DNA from 4 places in the Streptomyces sp. NPDC003635 genome. Region 1 is predicted to be linked to each of the others. Evidence: riboswitches for the same ligand, from Rfam matches in the RefSeq annotation. Region 1 holds a riboswitch; each other region holds the start of a gene.

Region 1 (3,889 bases):
GCCGACACCGAGGTGGCGAAGGACTTGCCGAGGAACGGGCCGAGCGGGACGTACTCCCAGGCCTGGACGTCACGCGCGGACCAGTCGTTGAGCAGGCAGAGCCCGAACACGTGCTCCCGGAAGTCACCGAGGCCGACCGGGCTGCCCATCGCCGAGGGCACGCCCACCACGAAGCCGACCTCCGCCTCGATGTCCAGTCGGACGGACGGGCCGAAGACGGGGGCCGCGTCGGTCGGGGCCTTGCGCTGGCCGGAGGGCCGTACGACATCCGTGCCGGAGACGACGACCGTGCCGGAGCGGCCGTGGTAGCCGATCGGGAGGTGCTTCCAGTTCGGGGTGAGGGAGTCCGCCGCGTCGGGGCGGAACATCTGGCCGACGTTCCGGGCGTGGTTCTCGGAGGCGTAGAAGTCGACGTAGTCCGCGACCTCGAAGGGGAGGTGCAGGGTCACCGAGGACAGCGGGTGGAACAGCGGCTCGATGGTCTCCCGGTGCGACGGCACCGTGACCCAGGCCGTCAGCGCGCGGCGCACGTCCGACCAGGCGGTGCGGCCGGCGGCCAGCAGCGGGTTGAGCGTGGGCCGGTCGAGCAGGGAGGCGTACGGGGAACCCAGCACCCGCGCCGCCGCCCCCGCGTCCAGGACGTGGTCGCCGAGCCGTACACCGACCCGGCGGTCTCCGTCCTCACCGGGGACGGAGAAGACACCGTACGGAAGGTTGTGCGGGCCGAAGGGGTCGCCCTCGGGGAGATCGAAGGGGGGCATGGGTGCTGCCTCACTCTCGTGCGTGCCACGGGTCCGTGTCGTCGCCGGACACGTTACGTGTGGGGCACCCCTCTTGGGCAGTGCCGAAGGAGCGAGATGATCAGTCGTCGAAGACGCCCCGCGCCCGCTCCGGGCACCGCTCCCGCCCGCCGACGATCGGCGCCCGGACGTCGCCATCGGCTACCACACGGAGTCCCGGTCCTGGCCGACCGCACCAATCGCCCCCGTTCGTCACAGCTTGCCCTCATTGCACCATATGCGGCTGATATCAAGGGAGTTGGAGGGGGCGCGCGGGGCCGTGGTGGACGCCGGGGTCGTCCGGTTCGCGCTGAGTCGCCGGGGCGTCCTGTCCGTATTCTCTGATCATGGCCGCACCCATCGCATATTCACTCATCGCCACCGATCTGGACGGAACGCTGCTCCGAGGCGACGACACGCTGTCCGACCGGTCGCTCGCCGCGCTCGCGCGGGTGGCGGAGTCCGGCGCCCGGCACCTGGTGGTGACCGGCCGGCCGGCGCCCAGGGTGCGGCCGCTCCTCGACCTCCTCGGAAGCGAGGGGCTCGCGGTGTGCGGGCAGGGCGCGCAGGTGTACGACGCCGGCGCGAACCGTCTCCTGTGGTCGGTCACCCTGGACCGGGAGTTGGCCGAGACCGCGCTCGGCAAGATCGAGGCCGAGGTGGGGCAGGTCTACGCCGCGGTCGACCAGGACGGCGTCGACGGGCTCACGCTGATCGAGCCCGGCTATCTGATGCCGCACCCCACCCTGCCCGCGGTGCGGGTCGGGCGGCGCGACGACCTGTGGTGCGAGCCGATCAGCAAGGTGCTGCTGCGCCATCCCGACCTGTCCGACGACCAGTTGGCGGCGACGGCCCGCTCGGTGGTCGGTTCGCTGGCGACGGTCACCATGTCGGGCCCGGGGACGGTCGAACTTCAGCCATGCGGCATCACCAAGGCGACCGGCCTCGCGCTGGCCGCGGACCACCTCGGCCTCGGCCCGGAGCGGACGATCGCCTTCGGGGACATGCCCAACGACATCCCGATGTTCGACTGGGCGGCGCACGGCGTCGCGATGGCCAACGCCCACCCCGAACTCAAGGCGGTTGCCGACGAGATCACCCTGTCGAACGAGGACGACGGCATCGCCGTCGTCCTCGAAAGACTCTTCCGGTAGCGGGAGAAGGCTCAGTACGCGCCGAAGACGTTGTCGATCGAGCCGTACCGCTGGGCAGCGTAGTTGCAGGCGGCGGTGATGTTCGCGACCGGGTCGTAGGGGTCGTAGGAGGTGCCCGCCACGTGGTACGCCTGGAAGGTCGGGTCGATCACCTGGAGCAGGCCCTTGGACGGGGTGCCGGCGGCGGCGTTGGAGTCCCAGTTGTTGATCGCGTACTGGTTGCCCGAGGACTCCCGAATGATGTTGCGGTAGATGCCGTCGTAGCTGCCGGGGATCCCGTTCTGCGCCATGACCTGGAGGGACGCGCGGATCCAGCCGTCGAGGTTGTTGGCGTACCCGAGCGAGGTGGCGGTGGTGACGGTCGAGGTGGCCGCCGAGGCGTTGGTCGCGCCGATGAGGGGGAGCGCGAGTACGGCGGCTCCGGTGCCGAGGACGGCGAGCTTGCGGGCGACGCGGCGGGGGCGGCGGGGCTGAGCGGCAGCAGACATGACGAGGTTCCTCTCCGGCGCCTGCGAGGTGAGCTGTCGGGTTCGGGCGGGAGCTGCCCGGCCGCGCACCACGAAGAGCGCACGACTTCACCCCGAGCCGTACCGGTATGTCCGAAGACGTCCGGCCCGGCGACGTACCTGGGTCCCCCGCTCCTGCCGTACGAAGATCTCGGTGGAGTCGGACGGCGGCAGGATGAGGCGTCCGCCCGACAGGCCGGGAACGTATGCGAGAGCACATGTCCGAAACAAGTGGCGGATTCACATATCAAGGGATTTGATCTTTACCCAAGGGGTGTGCGGCTGTTGAGCCTTTGCGGGTGCCAAGGTTCAACTCGCAAGCGACGAGGGGGTGTCGGGGGAAGTCTGTGGGACGACTGTGCGCACCCTCGCGTGAGTCAATTCACGCCCAGCGCAAGACCTACCAAATCGGGCAATCAATCCAATAGGGCCTTATCAACCGGCCGTTCGCGGAATCCGCTTCTCCCACGTCCGGTGGAACACCACCTCGCCGCCCTCCCGGCAGATCACCTCGTTCGTGGCGACGAAGTCCTCCGCGTCGCAGGCGATCTCCGAACGGGTCTGTACGGAGGTGTCCCACGCCAGTTCCGGGCGGTGCAGCCGGATCGACCACTCCGAGCCGGCACGGGCGGAGAGCGGGTCCGCCTCCTGGATCGTGTACGTCTCCAGCGCGTCCTCGGTGAACTCCAGACCGTCCGGGTACACGCGCGTGCCGCCGTGGCGAGGCTCGACCTCCAGGCGCCACTCGCCCTTGGCCACGTCACGGACGACGAGCCGCTCGGGGGGCGGCTCGTCCAGGGTGACCGGGCAGCTCACGCCCAGCGGCTCGGCGTGCTCCGGTTCGTCGAAGGTGATCTCGGAGGGGATCACGGAGGTGATCTCGGGGTCGGTCTCGAAGCCGTCCCCGCCGGCGCTGTCGGAGGAGACGGCACGCGCGCGTACCGGCAGTTCCAGGAAGCTCCCCGCCGGATCGAGCGAGAAGCCCGCCGCCGACTCCGGCTGGGGCCAGACCCAGGGCCAGTACGCCGACGACACCGCGAGCCGGATGCGATGGCCGGCCGGGAAGGCGTGTCCGACGGCGTTCAGCTCGAACGCGACGTCCTGGGTGGCGCCCGGCTCCCATGGCACCGCCCGGTCGCGGCCGTGCCGCGCGGAGAGGTTCAGCACGCCCCGTGTGACGAGCGTCGAGGAGCCGTCGGGGGCGACATCGCAGACCCGGGCGACGACCTGCCCGCGCGGCACCTCAGAGGTCAGCCGCAGCCGCACCCTCGGCCGCCCCAGCACCCAGGTCTCCTCGCCCACCGCGAACTCGAAGCAGGCCGAGCGCGCGTCCTCCTCCCGCTGGTCCGGCGGCAGGTCGGCGTCGTTCCCGAACGGCACGAAGCGGCCGGCGTCCACCCCGGTCTGCATGGGCGACCGTACGAGCACGGGGGCACCCTGGAAGGCGTAC
Region 2 (3,889 bases), on a different contig from region 1:
GCTGGTTCTCGTTGAGCCCCTCGATGAGCGCGGCCGCGTCGATCGCCGGACGCGGGGCGCCGTCGCGGTAGTAGGCGTCCCGGTCCGGCGGCACGTCGAACTTTCCGCCGAACAGATCGTCCGGAACGGGCTCCGGAGCGTGCTCGTCCTCGGGCGGCGGCGGTTCTTCCTCGTGGGCCCGAGGACCCTGGAGATCGGCCAGGAAGCTGTCATCAAAGAGGCTGCTCATCGCTCTCCGAGTCTAGGGCGCCCCACTGACAGCCCGCCGCCACCCTGAGGAGATCGGCTGGTTTCAGAAGCCGAGGATCTTCCAGACCTGGCCGCCCGGGGTCTTCTCGCCCTCCAGAACAGTGCCGTCACGGTCCGCGACCGACCAGGCCGAGACGTAGACCTTTCCGTCGTGGGGGTCGACGGCGACGCCCGCGGGGAACGGCACCTTCACGTGCGTACGCCTGCCGTTCGAGACCTTCGTCACTACGCCGCCGAAGAGCTGGCTGACGTAGAGGTCGCCGCCGCCGTTGACCGCGAGGCCGCTGATCGGGCCGAAGCCGGACTTCCAGCCGAGGATCTTGCCGCTCCAGGGGTCGACGCGCCACACGCGCGCTGTGGGCTTCTCGGTGAGGCCGTTCAGCTCGCCGACGTAGAGCTTGCCGTCGGGGCCGAGCGCCAGGGACGTGGGGACGGACTCACGGCCGTTGTGGTCCGGGAAGACCGTGAGGGGACGGGCCTTGCCGGACTTGGAGATCTCGACGAGGTCGTTGCCGGCCGCGTCCGCGACGATCTTCCGGCCGTCCGGGAGGGCCAGGACGGCGTACGGGTTGGACTCCAGGCTCGCCTTGTGCGGGTTGTACTTCAGCTCCACGGCCGACACGTCGGCGGCGATCTTCGCCTTCCCGTGGCCGATGCGCAGCAGCTTGCCGAGGGTGTTCCAGGGCGGGCTCGTGGGCACCCCGGCCTCCGGCGGCACGAAGGTCTCCACGCCCCACACCTCGCCGTACCGGGCGGAGACACCGTCGACGCCGGTGGCGAAGCCGCCGTCGGGGGCGGCGCCCGAGGGCAGCCCCTTCACCACCCTGTGGTGCTTCCACGCGCCCCCGTCCCAGTAGATCTTGGTGACGGCCGAGGTGAGCCCGACGCAGGTCTCCCCCTCCGGCCCCTCACCGATGCATTTCCCGCCGCCCCGGCCGGCCTCGGCGACGTACAGCCGCCCCTGGTCGTACGAGAGCTGGCGCGGGTTGTCGAGCCCGCTCGCGATCACCCGGACGACCGGCCGGCCGTCCCCTCCCCCGCTCGCGCCGGCGGGCGCGACGCCCGCCGTGGCGGCGAGCGCGACGCCCGTGGCGACGACGAGTGACGTGCGCTTCCTCATGCCCGTACCCCCTACTCACCCACCGCGGCTCACACGACCGCGGCTGGCTGGAAGCTAGCGTCCGGAAGCGGGCGGAAGACGTCACTCCGAAGAAAATACGTACATGTCGCTGCAGATCCGTCCGTATTGACCACGCCGCGCAAAGCCCTGACCCAAGGTCACGAAAATGTATCGGGCATATCACCCATCAACCTTCACAGGGGCCACACGAGTTGGCTACCGTGCCGGGCAGGCCGTACGACCCCCACCGGCGAACCCCGCCGGGCCGCGCGGCCTCCGCCGAGTCCGTTGCCCGCCCACGGCAACCGGAGCCGGGGACCCACCGACATTGGGGTGAATCGACCCAACTCCCTCACCGGGACGTGGTCGTAGGGCAACCCTTCCTAACCACCCGCCCGAACCCGACAGCTAACTCGGTAGGCGGAGTACGGAAGGAGTCGCCTCCCTTGGCGTCGCACCGCAAGTCGCGTCCCGCCGGTACGCGCGTAGCAGGCATACGCACCCCTGCTCTGGCCACCGCCGCTCTCACCTCCGTGGCCCTGCTGTCCCAGACGGCCAACGCCAGCCCGGCCACGGACGACAAGCCGAGTCTCGAAGAGGTCGAGAAGAAGGTCGATGACCTCTACCGCCAGGCGGAGACGGCGACCGAGAAGTACAACGCGGCCAAGGAGAAGACGACCAAGCAGCGCAAGCAGGTCGACACGCTCCTCGACGACGTCGCCAAGCGCACCCAGAAGCTCAACGACGCGCGGGAGGAACTCGGTTCCTTCGCCGCCGCGCAGTACCGGACCGGTGCCTCCGCCCCCGACACCGCGACTTTCCTGCTGGCCGACACCCCGCAGGACTACTTCGACCAGACCCAGCTGATGAACCGGATGACCGGCCGTCAGAAGGAAGCGGTCGACGACTACATCACGCAGCAGTCCGAGACGATGAAGAAGCGCCAGGAGGCCACCGAGAGCCTCCAGACGCTGAACGAGTCGCAGAGCGATCTGAAGACCGCCAAGTCCACGGTCCAGAAGAAGCTCTCCGACGCGCGGGAGCTGCTCTCCGAGCTCACGGCCGAGGAGAAGGCGCGGCTCGCGGAGATCGAGCGCAAGAAGCAGGAGGAGGCCGCGCGCAAGGCGGCCGAGCTGGCTGAGCAGCAGGCGGCGGAGGAGCAGCGCCGCGAGGAGGCCGCGGAGGCGGCCCAGCAGCAGGAGAGCGGCTCCACCGGCTCCGGCTCCGCCTCGACCGGCTCCACCTCGACCGGCACCAGCGAGACCGACGCCACGGCGGACTCCTCCTACGCCACGAAGGCCGAGAAGGCGCTCGCCTTCGCCCGCGCGCAGATCGGCAAGCCGTACGTCTGGGGCGCCACGGGCCCGGACTCCTACGACTGCTCGGGCCTCACCCAGGCCGCCTGGAAGGCCGCGGGCGTGGACATCCCGCGCGTCACCTACGACCAGGTCAACGCCGGCACCACGGTCTCCCTCGCCAACGCCCGGCCCGGCGACCTCGTCTTCTTCTACGACGACATCACCCACGTCGGCATCTACATCGGCAACGGCATGATGATCCACGCCCCGAAGCCCGGCACGTACGTGCGCGAGGAGTCGATCTACTACGACGGCGAGGGCTCGATCCACAGCGTGGTCCGCCCCGCCTGAGCCTGGGCGGCACGCGCGCGGGGGCGTCCCTTCCGATGCCCCCGCCCGGATCCCCGCTCCCGGGCGGCCTGCCCGGAGCCGATAGGCACGGCGCGGGGGCTTGCTTCTCGGTGCCTCCCGCTTGCGCGCGTCCGGCCCCGGAGGCCACGCCTCACGCGCGTGGGTGCTTTCGTCCCCCACGCGCGCGTGGCCCGCGGGGAACGCGCCCGGGGATCTTTAGCATCGGCCGCATGCCCGGCACCTCTGCCCTTCGCTCACTCCGCGCCTGGTGGGCGCTGCGTCCTCCGGCGGCCGGTGCCGCGGTGATGGCGACCGGCATCGTCTCGGTCGGACTGCATCTCACCGGGTACGAGGTCCTGTCCCGGATCGCCCTGGCCGTGGGCTGCGTCGCCTGGCTGGGCCTCGCCGCGGACTTCGTCGTACGACTGGTGGGGCAGCCGGAGCGCTGGCGGCAGGAGGCCGGCACGCCCGCCGCGCTCACCGCCGTCGCGGCGACGACCGTGCTCGGCACCCGCTTCTCCCTGCTGGGCTGGCAGCACCTGGCCGAGGCGCTGCTGGCCCTGGCCGCGCTGCTGTGGCCGGGCCTGCTCTACGTCGTACGGCGCTGGCGGCGCCCGATGCCCGGCGCGGTGTTCCTCGGCTGTGTGGCCACTCAGGGGCTCGCGGTGCTCGGCGCCGTCCTCGCCGCGGCGGAGTCCTCGGCCTGGCTCGCGCACGCGGCGCTCGTGCTGTTCTGGCTGGGCCTCGTCCTGTACGCCTGCGCCCTCGCCCTGTTCGATCCGCGGCAGGTGTTCGAGGGCGCCGGTGACCAGTGGGTCGCGGGCGGTGCGTTGGCCATCTCGGCGCTCGCCGGGTCCAAGCTGATCGCCGC
Region 3 (3,889 bases), on a different contig from region 1:
TCCGGCCCTCAGTCGTTTCCGCGTGGGTGTCATGGCCGTTCGCGGTCCGTTCCGTGTGTGTTCCCGGTCTCATCCACTCGGCCCACCCCGATCGCCCCCCGCCCCCGCTCCGGGAAACCTGGAGGGACGGCGGACGTGGTGGGAGGCGGCGGTGCGGATCTCAGGGGTGGCGAACGCACGGCGCGTCCCGCCCGCACGCACTTTCGTCCGGCTGCTCCCGGCGCTGCTCATCGCGGGCGGAGTCCTGTACGACTTCGTCACTCCCCGCGGCTACACCCCGGTCCCCTTCTTCACCGCCGCGCCGCTGGTCGCCGCGCCGTTCTTCAGTCTCCTCGGCACCGTCGTCACCGGGATCGGGGCCCTGATAGCCACCTACGGCGTCCATGTCCGCTTCGGCTTCGGCCTCGACGCGGACACGGTCACCGAGGTGCTCACCGTCGTCACGGTCGCCGTCCTGGCCACCGGGCTCAATCTCGTCGTGCGCCAGGGCCATCTGCGGCTCGCCTCGCAGCGCGAGATCGCCGAGGCCACCCAGCGCGCCGTCCTGCCCCTGCCCATGGAGCGGCTCGGCGGGTACGAGATCGCCGCCCGCTACGAGGCGGCGCAGGCCGACGCGTTCATCGGCGGCGATCTGTACGCGGTGCAGGACAGCACCTATGGCGTCCGGCTCGTCGTCGGTGACGTGCGCGGCAAGGGGATGGGGGCGGTCGCGGCCGTCGCCGTCGTCATCGGGGCGTTCCGCGAGGCCGCCGAGCAGGAGCCGACCCTGGAGGCGGTCGCGCAGCGGCTGGAGCGGGCGCTGAACCGGGAGGGCTCCCGGCGCGACGGGATCGACGCCGTCGAGGGGTTCACCACCGCCGTACTCGCCGAACTCCCGCACGGCGACGGGGGCGTACGGGTCGTCAACCGCGGTCATCCGCCACCGCTGCTGCTGTACCCCGACGGCACCGTGCGCCCGCTGCCCGCCCGGGAGCCCGCGCTGCCCCTGGGCATGAGCGAGCTGGGCAACTGGCCGGCCACAGCCGACGAGGTCCCCTTCCCGCCCGGCACCACCCTGCTGCTGCACACCGACGGACTGTCCGAGGCCCGGGACGCGCACGGCGCCTTCTACGACCCCGAGCTGCGGCTGGCCGGCCGCACCTTCGCCGATCCCGGCACGCTGATCCGGACCCTCGCCGAGGAGGTGCGCCGGCACAGCGGGGGAGGGATGGCGGACGACATGGCGCTGCTCGCCGTGCGACGGCCCTGACCGTCACCGGGGGTGACCGGACAGACGCCCTCCGCATAACAACTGACACACCGTCAGCACTACTGTGACACCTGAAGCGTGGCCAACTCGCCCGATTTGGCCCCCTGGTGACCCGAAAGTCCAGGCCGGAATCGTTAATGATCAAGAGGAACAGCTTGGAATCAGCGCCCCGGGTCTATTAACGTTCGATAACGCAGCGCGGTCGTCCCAGCCGTCACAAGAGTCGGCTCCGTGCGCACGCGCCGAATCCCGTAAGGGAACCGGGGAACCACCAACTTGGGGTGAATCGCTCGTATTTCGCCGGACATGAAACGGCGGATATACGCGCGTAGGAGACCTTCCTGCTCCGAACCCGTCAGCTAACCCGGTAGGCGAGAAGGAAGGAAAGGAGCACGCCCACGTGGCGTCAAACCGGCCTGGCCCTGAGGCCCCGTTCGTGCCGAGCCAGCGTGACACCGAGGCTTTCGGCTACGGCAGCCACCGCACCGACGAGGGCCCTTGGGAGGAGTGGAACCCCACCGCGGAGTCCATTCGCCCGGTACGCGGCCGGCACCGCGTCGCCAAGCAGCGCGGCGGACTCGCCCGCAGCTCCACGGTTCTCGGCGTCGGCGTCATAGCCGCCGTCGGCGCGGGCGGCATGGCCAGCGCGCAGTCCGGCAAGCCGCCGGTCGCGATCACCATGCCCGACCTGCCGCTGATCAACGACTCCGCGGACGAGGCTCCCGAGGCCGACACCACCCCGCTCAGCAACATCGGGGTCACCACCACCGGGACCGAGCAGGCCGCCGACGCCGGCGAGGCGCTGCGCGCCCGCATCATGGCCCAGGCCGAGCAGCAGCAGGACCAGGTCGACACCAAGGCCGCCGAGGCCGCCGCCGCTGCCGCCGAGAAGGCCGCCGCGGAAGCCGCCGCGAAGGCGGAGAAGGAGGCCGAGGCCAAGGCCCAGGCCGCCAAGGAGAAGGCGGAGGAGGAGGCCCGCGAGAAGGCCGAGGCCGAGCGGCTGGCCCAGCTCGCCAAGCAGTTCGCGCTGCCCACGTCCTCGTACACCCTCACCTCGACCTTCGGTCAGGCCGGGTCGCTGTGGTCCTCCGGCTACCACACCGGCCTCGACTTCGCCGCTCCCACAGGTACCCTCCTCAAGGCGGTCCACACCGGCACGATCACGGCGGCGGGCTGGGACGGCTCCTACGGCTACAAGACCGTGCTCACCCTGGAGGACGGCACCGAGATCTGGTACGCGCACCAGTCCTCGATCAGCGTCAGCGTCGGCCAGAAGGTCAACACCGGTGACGTCATCGGGCGCGTGGGCGCGACCGGCAACGTGACCGGCGCCCACCTGCACATGGAGGTCCACCCCGAGGGGTCCACCTCCGGCATCGACCCGCTGGCCTGGCTGCGCAGCAAGGGCCTCAACCCCTGATTCAGCCCCCCGTGTGATCCCCGGCGGTCCTGACGGCACATCCCCCCGACGTCAGGGCTGCCGGTTACGCATGTCTACGTGCGGTACGGGTTGTACCCCGGGTACGCGGGATAGGCCTGGTAGGTCGGCTGCGCCGGGTTTCCGTACACCCCGTGGACCGGCCACGGAGGCGGCAGCACCGGCACCGGCGGGGCGGTGACCCGGGCCGCGTGGTCCAGGGCGGGCCGCGCGATCTCCCGGCGCCGCCACAGTTCCCCCAGCAACTCCGCTTCCCGTACGACGAAGTCGGCGCCCGCGCGGCCCCGGCGGCCCCGGTGCCGCAGGAACGCCAGGGAGGTCGCGTACGCCTCGTAGTGCGCCACCTCCCGCGCCGCCCGCTTTCCGGCGTGACGGCGGGCGTACTGACGGGCCAGGCGCCGGGCCCGCATCGAGCTCAGCGCGAAGGGCTCGCCGGGGGTGAGCCAGCCGGCGACCGCGTAGGCGGGCAGCTCCTCGCGCACGGTGCGCAATTCGCGCTGGCGAGTCCAGATCACCAGCCAGGTCAGCAACCCGAACGCGGGCACCATGATCGCCGCGTACACCGCGAAGAAGCCGTACGGACCGAAGACCGACGAGCCGTTCCACATCGCGTGCAGGCCCATCGCGAGCAGCAGCCCGGACAGCGGAAGCAGCACGCGCCGCCAGCGCTGACGGTCGCCGGAGAGCGCGGCGACACCGAAGCCGATACCGGTGAGGACGGTGAAGAGGGGGTGCGCGAAGGGGGACATGACGATGCGCACGAAGAAGGTCGCGGCGGTGACGGAGGCGATGCCGCTGTCGCCGGTGAGCTGGTCGGTGCCGAAGGCGGTGCCCAGGTAGAGGATGTTCTCGGTGAACGCGAAGCCGGTGGCGGTGATCCCGGCTATCACCACCCCGTCGACGAGCCCGGTGAAGTCCCGCCGCCGGAAGAGGAAGACGAGCAGGACGGCGGCCGCCTTCGCGGACTCCTCCACGATCGGCGCTATGACGGTGGCCCCGAGGGTGTCCGCGCTGGACGGGTCCGCGGTGGCCGTGGCTATCCATCTGGTCGCGAAGCTGTTGGCGACGATCGCTATGAGCGCGGCCGCGCAGGCGCCCCAGGCGAAGGCGAAGAGCAGATTCCGCCAGGGGCCCGGCTCGACCCGGTCCAGCCAGCGGAAGGCGGCTATGAGCAGCGGCACCGGCAGGACGGCGAGCCCGAG
Region 4 (3,889 bases), on a different contig from region 1:
GCGGCCCGTGCCGCCGGGCTCTCGCCCGCCCATCTCTCCCGACTGGAGACCGGGCAGCGACAGCCCTCACTGCCGATGCTGCTCTCGCTCGCCCGTATCTACGGTACGACCGTCTCGGAGCTGCTCGGCGAGACGGTCGCCGACCGGGACGCCGTGGTGCGCGCCGCCGACATGGAACCGACCGAGGCCGGCGGCTGGACGTACCGGCAGGCCGGGGCGCCCGGTCGCGGAATGCAGGCGCTGCGGCTGCACGTCCCCTTCGGCTCCCAGGGCGACATCGTGCGGGTGCACCCGGGCGAGGAGTGGCTCTACGTCCTCAGCGGGCGGCTGCGGCTGCGCCTCGGGGACACCACGCACCGGCTCGCACCGGGCGACAGTGCCCACTTCGACTCGCTGACCCCGCACCGGATCGCCGCCCTGGACGAAGGCGGGGTCGAGCTCCTGTTCGTCCACACCCTGCTGCAGAGCCCCACGGCCACGTTGTGCCTGGGGCCCACCCCCTCACCGACCGGAGAGACGCCATGACCGACATGGAGGAGAAGTTCCCGCGCGCCCTGTGGGTCCGCCTGATCATCTACATCGCGGTGGGGCACGTCTTCGCCGCGTTCATCTACCTGCTCTTCGAGCTGGGGGCGAAGCAGTAGTCGTACGGCTCAGTCGAGCAGGCGCTCCCGGAGGCGCTCCCGGACCTCGGGGGTGATCCGCAGCGCCTGCTCCAGGTAGCTGTCGACGTCGCCCCAGGTCTCCTTGATGGTCTCGAAGGCCGCCGTCAGGTACTCGGCGCGCGCGTCGAAGAGCGGGCTGAGCAGCTCCATGACCTCGGGGGTGTGGCTGTTGTTGCGCTGCACCCGGTAGCGGCGGTGCTTGGCGTTCGACTCCAGGTAGTCGGCGATGATCGCCTCGCGCTCGACGCCCAGTGCCAGCAGGGTCACCGCGATCGACAGACCGGCCCGGTCCTTGCCCGCCGCGCAGTGCATCAGGGCCGGGACGCTGTCCTCGGCGAGGGAGTGCAGCACCTGGGAGTGCTCGGCCGTGCGCTCCTTGATGATCATGCGGTACGACTCGATCATCCGGTTCGCGGCCTTGCCGTCGTCCAGGATCTCCCGCAGCTGCTCGATCTCGCCGTCGCGGACCATCTTCCAGAACTCGGCGCCGTCCGCCGGGTCGGACAGCGGCAGGTTCACATTGCGCACCCCCGCCAGCTCGACGTCGGGGCCCTCCAGCTTCTGGTCCGCGGTGTTGCGGAAGTCGAAGATCGTGTGCAGGCCGAGGGAGCCGAGGAACGCCGCGTCCTCGTCGGTCGCGTGCGCGAGATGACCGCTGCGGAACAGCACGCCGTGGCGCACCCGGCGGCCGTCCACCGTCGGCAGTCCGCCGACATCGCGGAAGTTGCGCACTCCGGCCAGCTCGGGCTCGGTCGACGGGACCTGCTGCGTCACTTGGGCTCCTCCCACCGGATGCCGCCGACTCTGCTCGTCCGCGGGCACGGTCCGACGATACGACATGGACCATGGCCGACCATTGAATACGGCAAAACGGGCGAACAGCGCTGAAACCCTGCCCATTCATCGCCGATTTGTCTAACAGTCGTGATGCGTCACTTCTCCGGCTGCGCCGCTTCTGGTCCTTCTGTCCGAATTGCAGCCTTCATTCCAACTCGCTCTGGAGTAAAGGACTCTGGAGCAACGTCACGTGAGCAGGGTCATATCCGTGACGGTGCGTCGCCCGTCATGTCCACGTAATTCAAGCGTTTTTCAAGGGCATTTGCGGGAAACGGGCACCTCCTAATGAACGGAAAGTGACGGCGAATTCCCACAAGGGATCAAGAGGGATGGGTTCGGGTGGAACCTTCTGCTTGTCCCTTTGCGTCTTGGTCGCTTACGTTCCCACCCATCCGAGCGGACGCCGAATCCTGCCGCCGCTCGGAATCCGCACACTCACCCGTGCACGGCAGGAGCGGGGGACCCACAGGCACCACCGCCTGGTCCGGTCTCCGGAACAGGCTCGGGGTCAAGTCGTGCCCAGCGCGCGGCCGGACATCTCCAGTCCGCACCCGACAGCTCACCTCGCAGGCGCCGGAGAGGAATTCGCCATGCCCGCGAAGGGTAAGCACCGCCGTCCCAAGACCCTGCGCTTCACCCGCACGATCGCCGTCGCCGGAACCGGTGGCGCCGCGCTCGCCCTCCCGCTTCTGGGAGCCACCGGCGCCCACGCGGCCCCGTCGCAGTCCGTTTCGGAAAAGGCCGTTCAGTCGGTTCAGGCGGCAGACAAGAAGGCTGCGGACAAGAAGGCGGCCGAGAAGAAGGCCGCCGCGAAGAAGACGACCGGTGCGAAGACGTACACGGTGCGGTCCGGGGACTATCTCTCGAAGATCGCCGACGAGCAGGATGTCAGCGGTGGCTGGGAGAAGCTCTACCAGGACAACCGTGCCGCCGTCGGTGCCGACCCGTCGCTGATCCACCCGGGTCTGAAGCTGTCGATCGGCAAGAAGGCCGCCTCGACGGCCACCGCCGAGAAGCCGGCCGCGAAGTCCTCCACCCCGTCCTCGGCCACGTCCTCCTCGGACTCCGCCAAGTCGTCGCAGTCCGCGGAGGCCTCGCAGTCCTCCGAGGCCCAGGCGACCACGACCACGCAGGCCGCCCAGTCCTCGGCCAGCGGCTTCACCGCTCCGGTCTCCGGCGCCGGTGTCGGCACCGCCTACAAGGTCGCGGGCAGCATGTGGTCCAGCGGTTACCACACCGGTGTCGACTTCGTCGTCCCGACCGGCACCTCGCTGAAGGCCGTGGGCGCGGGCACCGTCGTCTCGGCCGGCTGGGCCGGCGCGTACGGCAACCAGGTCGTCATCCAGCTCGCCGATGGCCACTACGCCCAGTACGCCCACCTGTCCTCGCTGTCCGTCTCCAGCGGTCAGTCGGTGACGGCGGGCCAGCAGGTCGGCCTCTCCGGCTCGACCGGCAACTCGACCGGACCGCACCTGCACTTCGAGATCCGCACCACGCCGGACTACGGCTCGGACGTCGACCCGGTCGCCTACCTCCGCGCCCAGGGCGTCTCCCTCTGACGGACGCTCCACTCGGAACCACCTGCCTGACACGCCGCCGAAGGCCGGACCCCCGATCCCCGGGTCCGGCCTTCGGTGTGGTGTGCCGGGCAGGGTGGTCGAGGCCCCAACAGCCGTGATCCGGTGTCTATTCCGGAGTTGGCGAAGGCTTGAAGAGTGGCTTATCTCACCGTCCGTCAACCCCTGCCTACGGTCGCGTAGGTCACATTCGAAGGTGAATCATGACCCGATGTGGCAGACGATTCGCAGAGTGACAAAAGAGCGGTGATCGGGTCGTACGTGGCGGTGGGGGACAGCTTCACCGAGGGCGTCGGCGACCCTGGCCCCGACGGGGCGTTCGTCGGCTGGGCCGACCGGTTCGCGGTGCTGCTCGCGGACCGCCGGCCCGAGGGCGACTTCAGCTACACGAACCTGGCGGTGCGCGGCAAACTGCTGGACCAGATCGTGGCGGACCAGCTCCCGCGGGCCATGGAACTCGCCCCGGACCTGGTCTCGTTCTGCGCAGGCGGCAACGACATCATCCGGCCCGGCACCGACCCCGACGAGGTCGCCGAGCGTTTCGAGCGGGCTATCGCCCGGCTCACCGAAGCGGTCGGCACGGTCATGGTGACCACCGGCTTCGACACCCGTGGCGTGCCCGTGCTGAAGCATCTGCGCGGCAAGATCGCGACGTACAACCTGCATGTGCGGGCCATCGCCGACCGGTACGGCTGCCCGGTGCTCGACCTGTGGTCCCTGAAGACCGTGCAGGACCGGCGCGCCTGGGACGGCGACCGGCTGCACCTCTCGCCGGAGGGGCACACGCGCGTGGCGCTGCGCGCGGGCCAG

Evidence for each region. Region 1 has a riboswitch for cyclic di-AMP ahead of ACWDRW_RS20790 (transglycosylase SLT domain-containing protein). Riboswitches for the same ligand answer to the same signal wherever they lie in the genome.
Region 2: it holds a riboswitch for cyclic di-AMP, as region 1 does, so the genes downstream of both, ACWDRW_RS05345 (NlpC/P60 family protein) here and ACWDRW_RS20790 (transglycosylase SLT domain-containing protein) in region 1, are expected to answer to the same signal.
Region 3: it holds a riboswitch for cyclic di-AMP, as region 1 does, so the genes downstream of both, ACWDRW_RS00060 (M23 family metallopeptidase) here and ACWDRW_RS20790 (transglycosylase SLT domain-containing protein) in region 1, are expected to answer to the same signal.
Region 4: it holds a riboswitch for cyclic di-AMP, as region 1 does, so the genes downstream of both, ACWDRW_RS39505 (peptidoglycan DD-metalloendopeptidase family protein) here and ACWDRW_RS20790 (transglycosylase SLT domain-containing protein) in region 1, are expected to answer to the same signal.

What each region holds. Positions count from the first base shown of each region.
Region 1 is NZ_JBSFOK010000021.1:42,437-46,325, forward strand. It holds gene fahA (fumarylacetoacetase) at 1-761, opposite strand, end outside; gene ACWDRW_RS20785 (HAD family hydrolase) at 1,127-1,933, shown strand; gene ACWDRW_RS20790 (transglycosylase SLT domain-containing protein) at 1,945-2,421, opposite strand; cyclic di-AMP (ydaO/yuaA leader) riboswitch at 2,425-2,606, opposite strand; gene ACWDRW_RS20795 (CocE/NonD family hydrolase) at 2,875-3,889, opposite strand, start outside.
Region 2 is NZ_JBSFOK010000004.1:9,287-13,175, reverse strand. It holds gene pcrA (DNA helicase PcrA) at 1-229, opposite strand, end outside; gene ACWDRW_RS05350 (ScyD/ScyE family protein) at 293-1,369, opposite strand; cyclic di-AMP (ydaO/yuaA leader) riboswitch at 1,637-1,807, shown strand; gene ACWDRW_RS05345 (NlpC/P60 family protein) at 1,816-3,018, shown strand; gene ACWDRW_RS05340 (tellurite resistance/C4-dicarboxylate transporter family protein) at 3,249-3,889, shown strand, end outside.
Region 3 is NZ_JBSFOK010000001.1:15,879-19,767, reverse strand. It holds gene ACWDRW_RS00065 (PP2C family protein-serine/threonine phosphatase) at 167-1,249, shown strand; cyclic di-AMP (ydaO/yuaA leader) riboswitch at 1,480-1,638, shown strand; gene ACWDRW_RS00060 (M23 family metallopeptidase) at 1,650-2,669, shown strand; gene ACWDRW_RS00055 (PrsW family intramembrane metalloprotease) at 2,744-3,889, opposite strand, start outside.
Region 4 is NZ_JBSFOK010000090.1:6,178-10,066, reverse strand. It holds gene ACWDRW_RS39520 (helix-turn-helix domain-containing protein) at 1-525, shown strand, start outside; gene ACWDRW_RS39515 (DUF6126 family protein) at 522-644, shown strand; gene ACWDRW_RS39510 (tyrosine-protein phosphatase) at 654-1,439, opposite strand; cyclic di-AMP (ydaO/yuaA leader) riboswitch at 1,929-2,088, shown strand; gene ACWDRW_RS39505 (peptidoglycan DD-metalloendopeptidase family protein) at 2,093-3,061, shown strand; gene ACWDRW_RS39500 (SGNH/GDSL hydrolase family protein) at 3,326-3,889, shown strand, end outside.